Regions from separate parts of the Ruminococcus bovis genome, predicted to be linked through region 2. Evidence: predicted binding sites of a transcription regulator. Region 2 holds the regulator's gene; each other region holds the start of a gene.
What was found. The regulator Rex, encoded in region 2, represses fermentation and respiration genes when NADH is low (regulators of the CRP and FNR family bind a similar motif). The targets are predictions, from matches to a motif close to ATTGTTAANNNNTTAACAAT.

Region 1: the regulator Rex is predicted to act here: its motif matches at 1,488-1,507, upstream of adhE (bifunctional acetaldehyde-CoA/alcohol dehydrogenase).
Region 3: the regulator Rex is predicted to act here: its motif matches at 2,686-2,705, upstream of gap (type I glyceraldehyde-3-phosphate dehydrogenase).

The regions. Positions count from the first base shown of each region.
Region 1 covers NZ_CP039381.1:204,226-209,838, reverse strand. The annotation lists gene E5Z56_RS01020 (acyl-CoA thioesterase) at 1-385, shown strand, start outside; gene E5Z56_RS01015 (manganese efflux pump MntP) at 509-1,099, shown strand; gene adhE (bifunctional acetaldehyde-CoA/alcohol dehydrogenase) at 1,531-4,128, shown strand; gene E5Z56_RS01005 (manganese catalase family protein) at 4,535-5,155, opposite strand; gene E5Z56_RS01000 (spore coat protein CotJB) at 5,156-5,401, opposite strand; gene E5Z56_RS00995 (spore coat associated protein CotJA) at 5,391-5,591, opposite strand.
Region 2 covers NZ_CP039381.1:1,905,982-1,911,594, forward strand. The annotation lists gene E5Z56_RS08975 (leucine-rich repeat domain-containing protein) at 1-504, shown strand, start outside; gene E5Z56_RS08980 (leucine-rich repeat domain-containing protein) at 672-2,426, shown strand; gene E5Z56_RS08985 (redox-sensing transcriptional repressor Rex) at 2,508-3,167, opposite strand; gene E5Z56_RS08990 (NADP-dependent isocitrate dehydrogenase) at 3,187-4,395, opposite strand; gene E5Z56_RS08995 (aconitate hydratase) at 4,477-5,613, opposite strand, start outside.
Region 3 covers NZ_CP039381.1:296,356-301,968, reverse strand. The annotation lists gene rbr (rubrerythrin) at 1-405, shown strand, start outside; gene E5Z56_RS01460 (VOC family protein) at 529-906, opposite strand; gene E5Z56_RS01455 (DUF6434 domain-containing protein) at 923-1,495, opposite strand; gene gap (type I glyceraldehyde-3-phosphate dehydrogenase) at 1,608-2,621, opposite strand; gene rny (ribonuclease Y) at 3,153-4,706, shown strand; gene E5Z56_RS01440 (radical SAM protein) at 4,951-5,613, opposite strand, start outside.

The sequences.
Region 1 (5,613 bases), 740 kb from region 2:
TTATGAAACTGACAGAATGTCTATTGTCCATCATTCTAATTATATTCGCTATTTTGAAGAAGCCAGAATATATGCAATGGAGCAACTCGGTTGTGATTTAATTGAAATGGAACGACAAAATATGATTATTCCTGTTGTTGATGTTTATGCTAAGTACCATAAGTCACTGGGTTGTTCAGATGAATTTGCAGTTTATATTAAGATGACTTATTTTAATGGTGTAAAGCAGAAGTTTGATTATGAAATTCGTTTTACTTCAGACAATTCATTGGCTTGTACAGGTCACTCAACCCACTGTTTTGTAAACGAAAATCATAAACCGATTTCTATTAAGAGAATTAACCCGGAAATTTATAACAAATTTATGAGTGCAGTTGAAGAATAATAATTCATTTCTTTAAATAAAATTTCATATGAATATATAAAAGGAAGATATTTACTAAAGCGTTTACAAATATCTTCCTTTATTGTATTATAGAGAGCAGAGTTCAAAGAAAAGAGAATTATTATGAGTTTAGTTGAAGTTATCTTATTGGCAGTAGGGCTTTCAATGGACGCATTTGCAGTTTCTGTATGTAAGGGCTTGGCAATCCCTAAGATTAATTTTAAGACAATGGCAGTATGTGGTCTGTGGTTTGGGGGCTTTCAGTTTTTGATGCCTATGATTGGTTACCTTTTAGGTGCCGGTTTTACAGGCTACATTACAAGTATCACACCTTGGATAGCGTTTGTTTTGCTTTCTTTAATCGGTGGTAATATGATTAAGGAGTCACTTTCTAAGGAAGAAGAAAAGGCTAACGATAGCTTAGGTGTAAAGATTATGTTTACAATGGCTATTGCTACCAGCATTGATGCTTTAGCAGTAGGTGTTACCTTTGCTTGCGTTGATGTTAACATTTCTTCAATGATTGGTGACTTTTTAAATACAACCTTAGCATCAATTATTATCGGTATTACAACATTTATAATTTCATGTATTGGTGTGAAAATTGGCAATATCTTCGGTCTAAAGTATAAGAACAAAGCAGAACTCGCCGGTGGTATTATCCTTATTTGTCTTGGTATCAAGATTTTACTAGAACATTTTAATATTATTTAAAAGAATTAAAATAAGCCTTTCATAGGGCTTATTTTTCTTTTGCAGAAATATATTGATTACAAAATTCTATATCATTTTATGGCTTACAGTCGTAGGGGCGAACAGTGTTCGCCCGTTAAAAAGTGTGATATCTATGAGATTTTGTTTTGTTTATAAATTTGTAAAATAATTATTTTAATATGTGTTGTAATTGTCGTTTATATAGATATAATACTTTACAAAATAAACTGCAAAAATCCCCATAATTCTCTTATGTAAAATTAAAAGAAACAGTATGTAAAATAATAGGAAAAATAGGGAGCATAATATCTAACTTTAGACTTTTAAAAACAATTTCTATTGTGTAAAATAGGGAAAATAAAATATAGTATTTACAACCGACAAAATATTTGTTAAAATTTTAACAGAACTTAAAAAAGGAGTTATAATCTATGGCTAACAATATTGTAGATTCAGTAGAAGCACTAGAAGCAAAACTAGCACAGGTTAGAGAAGCACAGAAGAAATTCTCAACATACACACAGGAACAGGTTGACAAGATCTTCAAGGCAGCAGCAATTGCAGCAAACCAGGCAAGAATTCCTCTGGCTAAACTGGCAGTAGAAGAAACAGGTATGGGCGTAGTAGAAGATAAGGTAATCAAGAACAACTACGCAGCAGAATATATTTACAACGCATACAAGAACACAAAGACTTGTGACATTATCGAAAGAGACGAAAGTTTCGGTACAATCAAGGTTGCAGAACCAATCGGTGTTGTAGGTGCAGTTATCCCAACAACAAACCCAACATCAACAGCAATCTTTAAGACACTTATCTCTCTAAAGACAAGAAATGGTATCATCATTTCCCCTCACCCAAGAGCAAAGAAAAGCACAATCGCAGCAGCAAAGGTTGTTCTAGATGCAGCTGTTAAGGCAGGTGCTCCAGAAAACATCATCGGTTGGATTGATATTCCTTCTCTTGATATGACAAACCTACTAATGAAAGAATCAGACATTATCCTAGCAACAGGTGGTCCAGGTATGGTTAAGGCTGCTTATTCAAGTGGTAAGCCTGCTCTAGGTGTTGGTGCAGGTAATACTCCAGCTATCATTGATAGCTCAGCAGACATCCTACTAGCTGTATCTTCAATCATCCACTCAAAGACATTTGATAACGGTATGATTTGTGCATCAGAACAGTCAGTAATCGTTGTTAAGGATATTTACGAAAAGGTTAAGAAGGAATTCCAGTACAGAGGTTGTTACTTCCTAAACCCTGAAGAAACAGAAAAGGTAAGAAAGACAATCATCATCAACGGTGCTCTAAATGCTAAGATTGTTGGTCAGTCAGCTCACACAATCGCAGCTTTAGCAGGTGTTGATGTTCCTGTTGATACAAAGGTTATCATCGGTGAAGTTGAAAGCGTTGACATTGCAGAAGAATTCGCTCACGAAAAGCTTTCTCCGGTTCTAGCTTTCTATAAGGCAGAAGATTTTGAAGATGCTCTAAATAAGGCAGAACACCTAATCGCTGATGGTGGTTACGGTCATACATCTTCTCTATACTGTAACGCAGTAACAGAAAAGGATAAGATTGATACATTCGCAAACAGAATGAAGACATGTAGAATCCTTGTAAATACACCATCATCACACGGTGGTATCGGTGACCTATATAACTTCCAGCTAAAGCCTTCACTAACACTAGGTTGTGGCTCATGGGGTGGCAACTCAGTATCAGAAAATGTTGGCGTAAAGCACTTAATTAATATTAAGACAGTAGCAGAGAGAAGGGAAAATATGCTTTGGTTCAGAGCACCTGAAAAGGTATATATGAAGAAGGGCTGCCTACCAGTAGCACTACAGGAACTAAAAGATGTTATGGGTAAGAAGAGAGTATTTATCGTAACAGACCAGTTCCTATACAAGAATGGTTACACAAAGATTGTAACAGATAAGCTAGACGAAATGGGCATTGTTCATACAACATTCTTTGATGTTGCTCCAGACCCAACACTTGCTTGTGCTAAGGAAGGTGCAAAGCAGATGACAGCATTCGAACCTGATTGCATTATCGCAATCGGTGGTGGTTCAGCAATGGATGCCGGTAAGATTATGTGGGTAATGTATGAACATCCTGAAGTAGACTTTATGGATATGGCTATGAGATATATCGACATCCGTAAGAGAGTTTACACATTCCCTGAAATGGGTAAGAAGGCTTACTTCATCGCAGTTCCAACATCAGCAGGTACAGGTTCAGAAGTAACTCCATTCGCAGTTATCACAGACGAAAAGAGTGGTATTAAGTACCCTCTAGCTGACTATCAGCTACTACCAAAGATGGCTATTGTTGATACAGATATGCATATGACAGCTCCTAAGGGTCTAACAGCTGCATCAGGTGTTGACGCACTAACACATGCTCTAGAAGCTTATGCATCAATTATGGCAACAGATTATTCAGACGGTCTAGCTCTAAAGGCTGCTAAGACAATCTTTGAATACCTACCAACATGTTACGATAACGGTCCTAACGAACCGGTAGCAAGAGAAAAGATGGCTAACGCAGCTACAATGGCAGGTATGGCATTCGCAAATGCATTCCTAGGTGTATGTCACTCAATGGCTCATAAGCTAGGTGCTTACCATCACCTACCACACGGTATTGCAAATGCTCTACTAATCGACCTAGTAATCAGATTCAATGCTGCAGAATGCCCAAGAAAGATGGGTACATTCAGCCAGTATGCTTACCCACACACAATGAGAAGATATGCTGAATTCGGTGAATACCTAGGCGTAAAGGGTAAGACAGATGAAGAAAAGGTAGAAAACCTAATCAAGATGATTGACGAGCTAAAGGAAAGAGTTGGCATTAAGAAGACAATCAAGGATTACGGCATTGAAGAAGATAAATTCCTAGAAACACTAGACAGTATGTGCGAAGACGCATTTGATGACCAGTGTACAGGTGCTAACCCAAGATACCCATTAATCTCAGAAATTAAGGAAATGTATCTAAAGGCTTACTATGGTGAATAATTAACAATAGTTAATTAACATAGTGAATTAAAATTAATGTGCAAACTAAAGTGAAACTGATAATAAGTTCTGTTTTGTGTGTCTTTAATAGAATAACATTGTTGTCAGTTCGCTTTAGTGTTGTACTTGAATATGATGCAAGTTTAAATGTATTGTCCCTAGAATATGTAATTGTAGATTGATTTTCAGATAATTTTTTCGGATGCCTGTGTTAATCTTATTAAAATTATATTAGTGATAGAAAATATATTTTAAATTTTGCAAAAATATTGGTTTCCGTAAACCAATAAATAAAAATCTAAAAGAAGAACAATCTCAGTAAAAAGTTTCTATTAGATTTGTAAATTTCAATTGATTATGAAATACAAAACCCCTCACAATCGTGAGGGGTTATTTCTATATATAATCATTTTCTGTTTTTCTTTAAGCAGTTTTTGTCAAATTCAGGATTAAAGGCATAAAAATTCTTGCTGTCAAGTCGGTCAGTCAGTATTCGTAGGTTTTCACCAAATCGTTGATAATGTACAACCTCTCTTGCTCGTAAGAACCTAATCGGGTCAATAACATCCGGGTCATCACAAAATCTCAGTATGTTGTCATATGTTGACCTAGCTTTTTGTTCTGCTGCCATATCTTCGTGTAAGTCGGTTATTGCGTCACCTTTTACTTGCATAGAACCGGCTGAGAATGGTGTACCACTTGCATCACAAGGATAAACACCGGTGGTATGGTCAACAAAATAAGCATCAAACCCTGCATCTTTTAATTGGTCTTCTGTTAAGTCTTTAGTTAGTTGATAAACAATAGTGCCTATCATTTCAAGGTGGCCAAGTTCTTCTGTACCTATGTCGGTAAGTGTTGCCTGAAGTTCCGGAAATGGCATTGTGTACCTCTGACTTAAATATCTAAGTGATGCACCAAGCTCTCCATCAGGTCCACCATATTGTGTAATAATAATTTTGGCAAGTTTTGGGTTAGTTTGTTTTATTCTAATAGGGTACTGGAGTCTTTTTTCATACACGAACATTTACTGCACCTCCCAAGGCCAAGGTCCTTTTATCCATTGAACGGGACTATCAGCATCTTTACTCAGTAGTGGACCGTATTCATCTTCGAATTTTTCTTTCAGTTTTACATATTTATCATTTAAGTCATCAAATTTAGCCATAGCATCTGTTGAGTCAGGGTGAGTGTCTAGAAAAAGTCTGATTTCAAACATTGCAAATGCTACCGAACTTAGTTTCTTAAGCAGAATATCTCTTTCAGTCATCATTTTTGCCACCTGTACATTTAGAACCGAAAAATGGTTTGTGTAGGGTAGGGAACATTGTCCCTGCCTCAAAACCATGTGCTACTGAATAAAATTTTGGGTTATTGCATTGATATGGCACATAAGCCATAGCTTCTGTATAATCAGAAGGTATTGGTGATATACCATAACTCTTAAAAATTTCTTCTACCAATGTAATTCTCCTTTTTCTAAAG
Region 2 (5,613 bases):
CCAAAGGTAACTACTCTAGGTTCATCTGCATTCTTTAATTGTATTAATTTAACATCAGTTAATATGCCAAAGTTGCGTAATCTGCAAACAACAAAATGGACACAATTTAAACTTCTAAATGAAGGAACAGAATATATTCCTAAAAAGGTTAAGAGAAAGTATTATTATCGTGGTACATTTGAAAAGTGTGTTAAACTAAAGAAAATAACATCATCTTCTTTAGCTAATGTTGGAAAGTATGATTTTAAAGATTGTACAAGACTGGAGAGTATTACTCTTGGCAAAAATCTAAAATCAATAGGGGATAGTGCATTTAATAACAACAGAAAGTTAAAGTCAGTAAACATAAAGTCAACAAAGTTGAGTAAAGTAGGAAAATCAGCATTTTCTAAAATTTATTCAAAAGCAAAGTTTACTGTGCCAAAGAGTAAACTAAAGAAATACAAAAAGCTAATTAAAAGTAATGGAAAAGCTCCAAAAAATGTAAAATTCATAGCTAAATAAACAAAGCCTCCTATAGTTATACTGTAGGAGGCTTTATGATTTAGATTTTAAGTATTATAATTACTAAATTACTATACAGTATTGACAAAAAATACAATATAAAATATAATTTTATGTATAAGATAGTGTATTTATAAAATAGTTTTTGCCACTTAGAAGGTGATTTTATGAAAAAATTAATTAGCTTATTTTTAGTATTTATGTTATTGGTTACTGTTGTTCCGTTTAATGTATTAGCTGATACTGATGAGATAGAGATTAATGTTTATAGTAAGATCTTTAAAGCATTTTATAATAAAACTACCAATACCCTAACAATTACCGGTAAAGGTTTTTTTGATAGTGGAGTTTCTTCTAGTGATTATAATAATGGAAATCCATTTTATTGGGATGAAATTGCATTAGATAATACAAAAACAATTGTTATTTCTGAGGGTATTACAGGCATTGATGACTTTACCTTTATTGGTTTTCAAAATGTTGAAACATTGATTCTTCCAAATTCAATGAAACATATTGGAAAATGTGCTTTCTTTGATTTGATAAAATTAAAAAGTATTCAAGGTGGTAAAAATGTAACACAAATTGACGGTGGTGCATTTATGAATTGTAAAAATCTAAAAAATATTTCTTTTCCAAATTTGCAAAAGCTAGATGATAATGAGGTTAAATTATTTTCCCATTATAATGGTTTTGAGGATGGGACAGATGTTTGTCTTATTGGTGATTACTATAGTCCTTGGGTTTATGTAGGTGCGTTTATGCATTGTCAAAACTTAGAAAATGTTTACATACCTAAAGTAAAAAAATTAGGTGACAGAACATTCTTTGACTGTCAAAAGTTAAAGACAATCAATAAGAATAATATACTAAATAATGTTACAAGTTTGGGTGTGTCAGTATTTCATAATTGTAAAAGCTTGAAGAATATTTCATTACCTAATATTACCACATTGAATAGTGGTAGGGTTGTAGATGAAGATACTCTAAATGGTAAAAAGTCTTTTATTGAGGGTACATTTAGCAACTGTTATTCACTTGAAAGTGTCAATATTCCAAAGGCAAAAGTTATAGGTGCAGATACGTTTTATCAATGTAAAAAATTGAAGAAAATAAATGCAAATAACAAACTTAATAATGTAACTTATCTTGGTGCAGGAGCATTTGCAAAATGTGAAAGTTTGGAAACTATCACATTGCCAAAAGTTGATGGATTGTATATGCTGAAATGGGCAGAACATGATGTTACCGATATTACAAAAAATAGTGCCGGTCACTATTACGGTGAATTTGAATCACACTTTTTAGGATATAAATATCATGGTACATTTGAAGGTTGTACAAGGTTAAAGAGCATTTCAGTTCCTAATGTAAAAACTGTAGGAGCAAGAACATTTTATAGTTGTAAAAGTTTAAAGAAAATATCGTTGCCTAAGGTAAAAGAACTTGGTTCATCTGCGTTCTTTAACTGCATAAACTTGTCAACGGTAGATATTCCTAAATTAAAAAAATTACATTCTTCTGCTTGGAAAGTATATAAACAAAATCCTAATAAAAAGTATACTTTAATTGAAACACCGTATTATCGTGGTACATTTGAAAAGTGCGTTAAGCTGAAAAAAATAACATCATCTTCTTTAACTAATGTTGGAAAATATGATTTTAAAGATTGTACAAGACTAGAGAGTATCACTCTAGGCAAAAATCTAAAATCAATAGGGGATAGTGCATTTAATAACAACAGAAAGTTAAAGTCAGTAAACATAAAATCAACAAAGTTGAGTAAAGTAGGAAAATCAGCGTTTTCAAAAATTTATTCAAAAGCAAAGTTTACTGTGCCAAAGAGTAAACTAAAGAAATACAAAAAGCTAATTAAAAGTAATGGAAAAGCTCCTAAAAATGTAAAATTCATAGCTAAATAAACAAAGCCTCCTATAGTAGTACTGTAGGAGGCTTTATGTTGCAGAAAAATAGGGCAGAAAGTAAAATTTCTGCCCTAATAATTATTCTTCAGTTTTTTCTTCTGATTTTAATTTTTCGTTCATTCTATATGAGAGAGTCATTAAGCTATCTGTCATATGAACATTCTCAACAACAGTATCACTGTATTTTCTGGCAATATCAAAGTGAGAGAAATTCCAATATGCCTTAATTCCACAGTTGTAAAGTCTGTCAATAATAGTTGCAACACTTTGTCTCGGAATACATAGCATAGCTATTGAAATATCATTGTTCTTGATAAATTCATCAACTTGTGACTCAGGCATAACCTCAATATCATTAATCTTTGTACCGATAATATTAGGGTTAGTCTCAAAGATACCCTTAATGTTAAAGCCTCTTTCAGCAAAGTTAATGTGAAGTGCAACTGCTTTACCAAGGTTACCTGCACCAAGAATAATAGCATTGTTTACCTTGTTAAGTCCAAGTATGTTTTCCATTTCACTTTTTAGATATGAGATACTGTATCCATAACCTTGCTGACCAAAACCACCAAAGCAGTTAAAGTCCTGTCTAATCTGACTGGCAGTAACATTCATCAGTTCAGCAAGTTTACCTGAGCTTATTCTCTGCTCTCCGTTATCAGCAAGTTCCGAGATAAATCTGTAATATCTAGGAAGTCTTCTGATAACAGACATAGAAATCTTATTACTTTTTGGCACTACTAATGCCACCTTTCAATTAAAGAATTGCCTTTAGTCTTTCGTTAACAGCAACAAGGAATTCCTCTGTGTTTACTTTCTTCTTGTTTTCAAGAGTAGATAGTAGATAAAGGTCACCTGTCATTACACCGTCTTCAATAGTTGTGATTGTAGCTTTTTCAAGCTTATCAGCAAAGTCACATAGTTCCGGAATAGAGTCCAGTTCGCCTCTCTTGCGTAATGCACCGGTCCAAGCAAATAGTGTAGCAACACTATTTGTTGATGTTTCTTCACCCTTTAGGTGCTTGTAGTAGTGACGCTGAACTGTACCGTGAGCTGCTTCATATTCATAAATACCTTCTGGAGAAACAAGAACAGATGTCATCATAGCAAGTGAACCGAATGCAGTAGCAATCATATCACTCATAACATCACCGTCATAGTTCTTACAAGCCCAAATGTAGCCACCTTCTGAACGGATAACTCTTGCAACAGCATCATCAATTAGTGTGTAGAAGTATTCAATACCTGCTTCTTCAAACTTATCTTTGTATTCATTGTCGAAGATTTCCTGGAAAATATCCTTAAATGTATGGTCATACTTTTTGCTGATTGTATCCTTAGTAGCAAACCAAATGTCTTGCTTTAGGTCAAGTGCATAGTTGAAACATGCTCTTGCAAAAGAAGAAATTGAGCTGTCAAGGTTGTGCATACCCTGAATAACACCGTCACCCTTAAAGTCGTGAATTAGTGAAGTTTCAGTTGTGCCGTCAGGCTTAGTAACAAGAAGTTCAGCCTTTGAACCACCCTTAACAACCATTTCAGTATTCTTATAAACATCACCGTAAGCATGTCTTGCAATAGTGATTGGCTTTTTCCATGTTGGAATATATGGTGTGATACCCTTAACAATAATAGGTGAACGGAATACTGTACCGTCAAGAATTGCTCTGATTGTACCGTTAGGTGACTTCCACATTTCCTTTAGGTCATATTCTGTCATTCTTGCAGCATTAGGTGTGATTGTAGCACACTTAACTGCAACACCGTATTTCTTAGTTGCTTCTGCTGAGTCAACAGTTACCTGGTCGTTAGTAGCATTTCTGTTTTCAAGACCTAGGTCATAGTATTCTGTCTTTAGGTCAACATATGGAGTGATAAGAATATCCTTAATCATTTTCCAAATGATTCTTGTCATTTCGTCGCCATCCATCTCAACTAATGGAGTGGTCATAGGAATTTTAGCCATAGTAATTCTCCTTCTTATGTATTTATTTATAGTTTAATGAAAACCTATCTTCATTAGAAAATAGGTTTTCAATATGTACAATTAGCCGTTTTCTTTTGTGTAGTTTAGTAGACCACCGGCAATAATAATTGCCTTTGTTCTATCTGTTAGTTCACACTTAGCCATAATTTCTTCACCGGTAGTTTTGTTAACAACCTTAACATCTCCACCATTAGCGATAATATCCTTAACATCAGGTAGTGTGATTTCATCATTTAGGTTAATCTTGTCATAGTCAGCTTCATTACAGAATTCTAGTGGTAGAATACCGGCATTGATTAGGTTAGCTCTGTGAATTCTTGCAAATGACTTAACAAGTACTGCCTTAACACCTAGGTATAGAGGTGCAAGTGCTGCATGTTCTCTTGAAGAACCTTGACCGTAGTTAGCACCACCAACAATAATTGATGAACCTAGTTCCTTTGCTCTCTTAGGGAACTCAGGGTCACATACAGTAAAGCAATGCTGACTGATAGCCGGAATATTAGAACGAAGTGGAAGAATCTTTGCACCTGCAGGCATAATGTGGTCAGTTGTAATGTTGTCTTCAACCTTTAATGCACAAGTAGCATTGATTGTTTCTTCAAGTGGAGTAGTTTCTGGGAAAGGCTTAATGTTTGGTCCTCTTAGTACTTCAATGTTGTCCATTTCTTCAACAGGAGCAGGATCAATAACCATATTGTCATTGATAAGGAACTTTTCAGGCATTTCAACAGTGTAACCTTCACCAAGTGTTGTAGGGTCAGTGAATACACCTGTTAGTGCTGATACAGCAGCAGTTTCAGGAGATACTAGGTAGATTTGACCGTCCTTAGTACCTGAACGACCTAGGAAGTTTCTGTTAAATGTTCTTAGTGAAATACCTTTTGAGTTAGGTGACTGACCCATACCGATACATGGACCACAAGCTGACTCAAGAATTCTTGCACCGGCAGCAATTAGGTCACCTAAAGCACCGTTAAGTGCTAACATATTAAATACCTGCTTTGAACCGGGAGCAATTGCAAGTGAAACATTTTCAGCAACAGTCTTGCCCTTTAGAATGTGAGCAACTGTCATTAAATCTCTGTATGATGAGTTTGTACATGAACCGATACAAACCTGATCTACCTTTTGACCTGCAAGACTTTCAATAGTCTTAATGTTATCAGGAGAATGAGGACAAGCAGCCATAGGCTT
Region 3 (5,613 bases), 830 kb from region 2:
TTGTTCCTAAAGACTGCCGATAATGAAAAGGAACATGCAAAATTGTGGTTCAAGGAACTTGCAGGTCTTGGTGACACAAAGTCTAACCTTGCTGATGCAGCTGATGGTGAAAACTATGAATGGACAGATATGTATGATGGCTTTGCAAAAACTGCTGAGGAAGAGGGATTCCCTGAATTAGCAGCAAAGTTTAGAGCAGTTGGTGAAATTGAAAAGCATCATGAAGAAAGATACAGAGCATTGCTAAAGAATATCGAAACTGCTCAGGTTTTTGAAAAGTCAGAAGTTAAGGTTTGGGAATGTCGCAACTGTGGTCATATTGTTGTTGGCACAAAAGCACCGGAAGTTTGCCCTGTATGTAACCACCCACAATCTTTCTTTGAAATCCATCAGGAAAATTATTAATTATAGTTCTGTATTAGAATTATATAAGATGTATCCTAGGAGTAACCTTTCGGTTACTCCTATTTTTGTATAACATAAAAAGGAGTACAATGTACTCCTTTGAATAAATATTCTATTAAAGAATTAAAGTTCTTTACTTTCAGGGATGATTTCAAGCCAATAACCGTCAGGGTCATTGATGAAATAAATACCCATATCAGGGTTTTCAAAGCAGATGCAACCCATTTCTTCATGAAGTGAATGAGCCTTGTTAAAGTCCTGAACTTTAAATGCTAGGTGGAATTCACCTTCACCAAGGTCATACTTTTCAGGGTGGTCATCAAGACAAGTCAGTTCAAGCACAAAGTCAGTTGTATCATTGCCAACATAAACGATAGTAAAACCGTCACCGTCAATTCTGCTTTTTTCTTTTAAGCCTAAAGCCTTTTCATAAAAATCAAGAGAAGTATCTAGGTCAGCTACATTAAAATTCTGATGAACAATTCTAAAATTTAAATCCATAATTATACCTCCAAAATTATTTTAAAGCTACAAGGTCAGATTTTTCATACTTGTTGTGACCTTGTAGTTGTTTTTTATATTTCCAACACTTAATTGCATCATCAAGGTTTTTTTCTTTATTGTTAGCAAAGAAATCTCTAATGTATGTGTTGTATTCAAATTGTCTGTCAATTTTCTTTACTTTGCTATTCTTCTTTTCTTCAAGGATTTTATAGTAGACATCAATAGCATCTCTGTATGTTTTTCCTGCATTTGATTTAAGCCATTTTTGAAAGGCTACATTAAATGAAAAACTACTTCCTATTTGTTCCTTGAAAAATGCTCTGTGAGTTTCTGAACAGACAAAATTATTTTCAATTTCAGTATCTTTAGTTATAACAGTAATATTACTTGCTTTTCTTTTAGTTTTAGTAGGTGGTAGTACTTTTCCTGTGTCAAGAAAGTATGCAATTCTTTCGGTTAATTCAATTTTACCACCGGATGTTGGCAGATTATTTTCTCTACAAAAATTTACTAATTCCTCTTTTAGGTAATAAAATTCCTTAAAAGTTTTGCTATCTAGCTGTGTGTTTAATATAGGTCTTTCCATAATTTCTCCAATAAATCAAATTTCTTGAGAAGAGTATAACACAAAAATGAAAAATTGTAAAACAAAAACCCCACCGAAAAATCGGTGGGGAAGTAATACACTAAATATTAAATTATAGTTCAGCGAAATACTTAATTGTTCTTACCATCTGTGATGTGTAAGAGTTTTCGTTATCATACCAAGAAACAGTCTGAACCTGAGTTGTGTCTGTATCTTCCATGTATGTGCACATTGTCTGTGTTGAATCGAATAGTGAACCGTATGTCATACCAACGATATCAGAAGAAACGATTGGATCTGTGTTGTAGCCATATGATTCAGAAGCAGCAGCCTTCATAGCAGCGTTAACTTCGTCAACTGTAACCTTACCCTTAACAACTGATGTTAGGATTGTTGTTGAACCTGTTGGTACAGGAACTCTCTGTGCAGAACCGATTAGCTTACCGTTTAGTTCAGGGATAACTAGGCCGATAGCCTTAGCAGCACCTGTTGAGTTAGGAACGATATTTACAGCACCAGCTCTAGCTCTTCTTAGGTCACCCTTTCTGTGAGGACCGTCAAGGATCATCTGATCACCTGTGTAAGCGTGAATTGTGCTCATGATACCGCTCTGGATTGGAGCTAGGTCGTTAAGAGCCTTAGCCATAGGAGCTAGACAGTTTGTTGTACAAGAAGCAGCAGAAATAATCTTGTCTTCCTTTGTTAGTACATTTTCGTTTACTGAGTAAACAACTGTTGGTAGATCGTTACCTGCTGGAGCAGAGATAACAACCTTCTTAGCACCGGCATCAATGTGAGCCTGTGCCTTAGCCTTTGATGTATAGAAACCTGTGCATTCTAGAACAACGTCAACACCGATTTCACCCCAAGGTAGTTCAGCAGCGTTTGGCTTAGCATAGATTGTGATTTCCTTACCGTCAACAACGATTGAAGATTCCTTTGCTTCAACCTTGTCAGCAAGAGCATACTTACCCTGTGCAGAATCATACTTTAGTAGGTGTGCAAGCATAGCTGGATCTGTTAGATCGTTGATTGCTACTACTTCATAACCTTCAGCACCAAACATCTGTCTGAATGCTAGACGACCGATACGGCCGAAACCATTAATTGCAACTTTAATTGCCATTTTTTATTCCTCCTAAATTTTAAGGTACTTATATTTTATTACAAGTTCGTAAATTTTTCAATACTTTGTGAGAAATTTAACACGACTTTTATGAAAATTTTATGATATGGAATATTTTTACCAAAAATAAAGTCGTATTTCTGTACAGTTTTTCACATATAAGACAAATTATAATTCCAATAAAGAAATATCTTAAATTTTTTATCTTGACAAACCTCCCTCTATCTATTAATATATTAGTAAGCGTGATTTTATTTTTACGCAATTTAAGTGATTTATTCGCTTAATTCCTTTTAATTGACTCTTATTGAGCCGTTATATATAGATAATCATTTAGTATTATATTTATTTTTTGCTTTTTTATGCACAACATTCTGGTAATACTACCCTTGTGGGTTTTATGATTAATTTATTGGGCAATTGCCTTTTTTATATTTCGTAAAAATTGAATATCTGTCTAACGGCACCCGGTCGATTGTTTTGATGAATTTGAATTTATTAAAAAAACAAAACAAGGAGGTGTCATTTCCTATGCCAATGTGGTTAGCTATTGTGCTGATTGTTGTTGCTATTGTTGCAGGTCTTGCTGTTGGTGTTTATCTTGGTATCCAGCGTAGAAAGCAAGTTGCAGAAAAGGCTATTGGTTCTGCCGAAACAGAAGCAAACCGTATTGTTTCTGAAGCAATTAAGTCAGCTGAGGCTAAGAAGAAGGAATTTTTACTTGAAGGTAAAGATGAACTTCATCGTCTAAGAAATGAGAACGAAAAGGAAATTTCTGATCGCAGAAAAGAAGTTCAGCGTCAGGAACGAAGAATTCAGCAAAAAGAGGAAACTCTTGACAGAAAGATGGACAACCTTGAGAAGAAGGAAAACAACTACCAGAGAAAGCAAAAGGAAGTTGAACAAAAGCTTCAAGAAGTTGAACAGGTTAAGAAAAGTCAGTTTGAAATGCTTGAGAGAATTTCAGGTTATACTGCTGACCAGGCTAAGGATTACTTACTACAACAGCTTGATACAGAACTTGACCATGAAAAATCTGTAAAAATCCTTGAATATGAGGAAAAGCTAAAGGAAGAATCCGACAAGAGAGCAAGAAATATTATCAGTCTTGCTATTCAGCGTTTAGCTGCTGATCAAGTATCGGAAGCTACTGTTTCTGTTGTATCTCTTCCAAATGATGATATGAAAGGTCGTATCATCGGTAGAGAAGGTAGAAACATTCGTACTATTGAAACACTTACAGGTGTTGATCTTATTATTGACGATACTCCTGAAGCAATTACACTTTCTTCTTTCGAACCTGTTAGAAGAGAAATTGCAAGAGTTGCTTTGGAAAAACTTATTTCAGATGGTAGAATCCATCCTGCAAGAATTGAAGAAACTGTTGAAAAGGCAAGAAGAGAAGTTGAAGCTACTATTAAGGCCGAAGGTGAGAGAACAGTTGTTGAACTTGGTGTTAACAACCTTCACCCTGAGCTTGTTAAACTTCTTGGTAGATTAAAGTACAGAACCTCTTATGGTCAGAATGTACTGAGACACTCAATTGAAGTTGCTTATATTTCAGGTATGATTGCTTCAGAACTAGGTCTTAACCCAACAGTTGCTAAGAGAGCCGGTTTACTTCACGATATTGGTAAAGCACTTGACCATGAAATGGAAGGTTCTCACATTCAGCTTGGTGTTGAAGTTGCCAGAAAATATAAAGAAAGTGACGCAGTTATCCATGCTATTCATGCTCACCATGGTGATGTAGAAGCAAAGACAGTTGTAGCTTGTATTGTTCAGGCTGCTGATGCTATTTCTGCTGCAAGACCCGGAGCTAGAAGAGAAAACATTGAAAATTACATTAAGAGACTACAACAGCTTGAAGAAGTTGGTAAGAGCTTCCCTGGTGTTGACAGTTGCTTTGCTATTCAAGCCGGTAGAGAAATCCGTGTTATGGTTAAGCCTGAACAGATTAATGATGACAAGATGGCTCCACTAGCCAGAGAAATCAGTAAGAAGATTGAACAGGAGCTTGAATATCCTGGTCAAATCAAAGTTAATATTATTCGTGAATCAAGAGTTTCTGATTACGCAAAATAATTAATTTATGCAAATTATAGCCTCCCTTTTGGGAGGCTTTTTTGTGTTTGAATTATTTATATAATTCTATATTAGAATAATAAATAAGAACAAAATTTTTAAAGTGTAAAAAAATAAAGGAACTACTTAAAGCTCCTTTATCCCAAGTAATATATAATTTTATTTCTCAAATTAAAAACTCTATATTATTGTATCTACCTTTCCTTTACTGCGAATGTTCCGATTAACTGTAATATGAAAAAATTTATAATACATCCGAATCCCATTCCGGTATGTACTTTTCACTTGCTGATGAAAGTTCCTGACAGTAACCGTTAAGACCACTACTTTCAAAAGCTGACAAAACCTTTTCATATTCTCTTTTTGTAATTTTACGGTTTAACTTTTTATTATTTTTTGCATCTCCATATGGAATGTACTGTCCCATTAGTGAAAATAATATTTTATCTCCATATTTTTCTGCAAGATAATTTATTACTTCAATGGAATTTTTCGTATGACTTGGCAATACTAAATTACGAACCATTGTACCTTTCTCCATAATACCATCTTGGTTTATGACAGGTTTACCGGTTTGTCTTACCATTTCTTCAATAGCTTTTGATGTAATATCAAAGTAGTTCCTTACATTACTATATTTTAAACCTAAGTCGTTGTTGCTATATTTAAGGTCTGGTAGATAAATATCAATATAGCCTTCAAGTTTCTTAAGTGTTTCAATAGAGTCAAAACCACTCGTATTATAGACAACCGGTACTGTTGGGCTTATTATATCAAGCAACTGTATAATCCCATTTGTATAGTGGCTTGGTGTAATAAAACTTAAACTTTCAGCACCTTTGTCTAGCAGTAAGGTAACTTCCTTAGCCAGTTCATCAATGGTAACTTTTCTTCCTAAATTGTTATG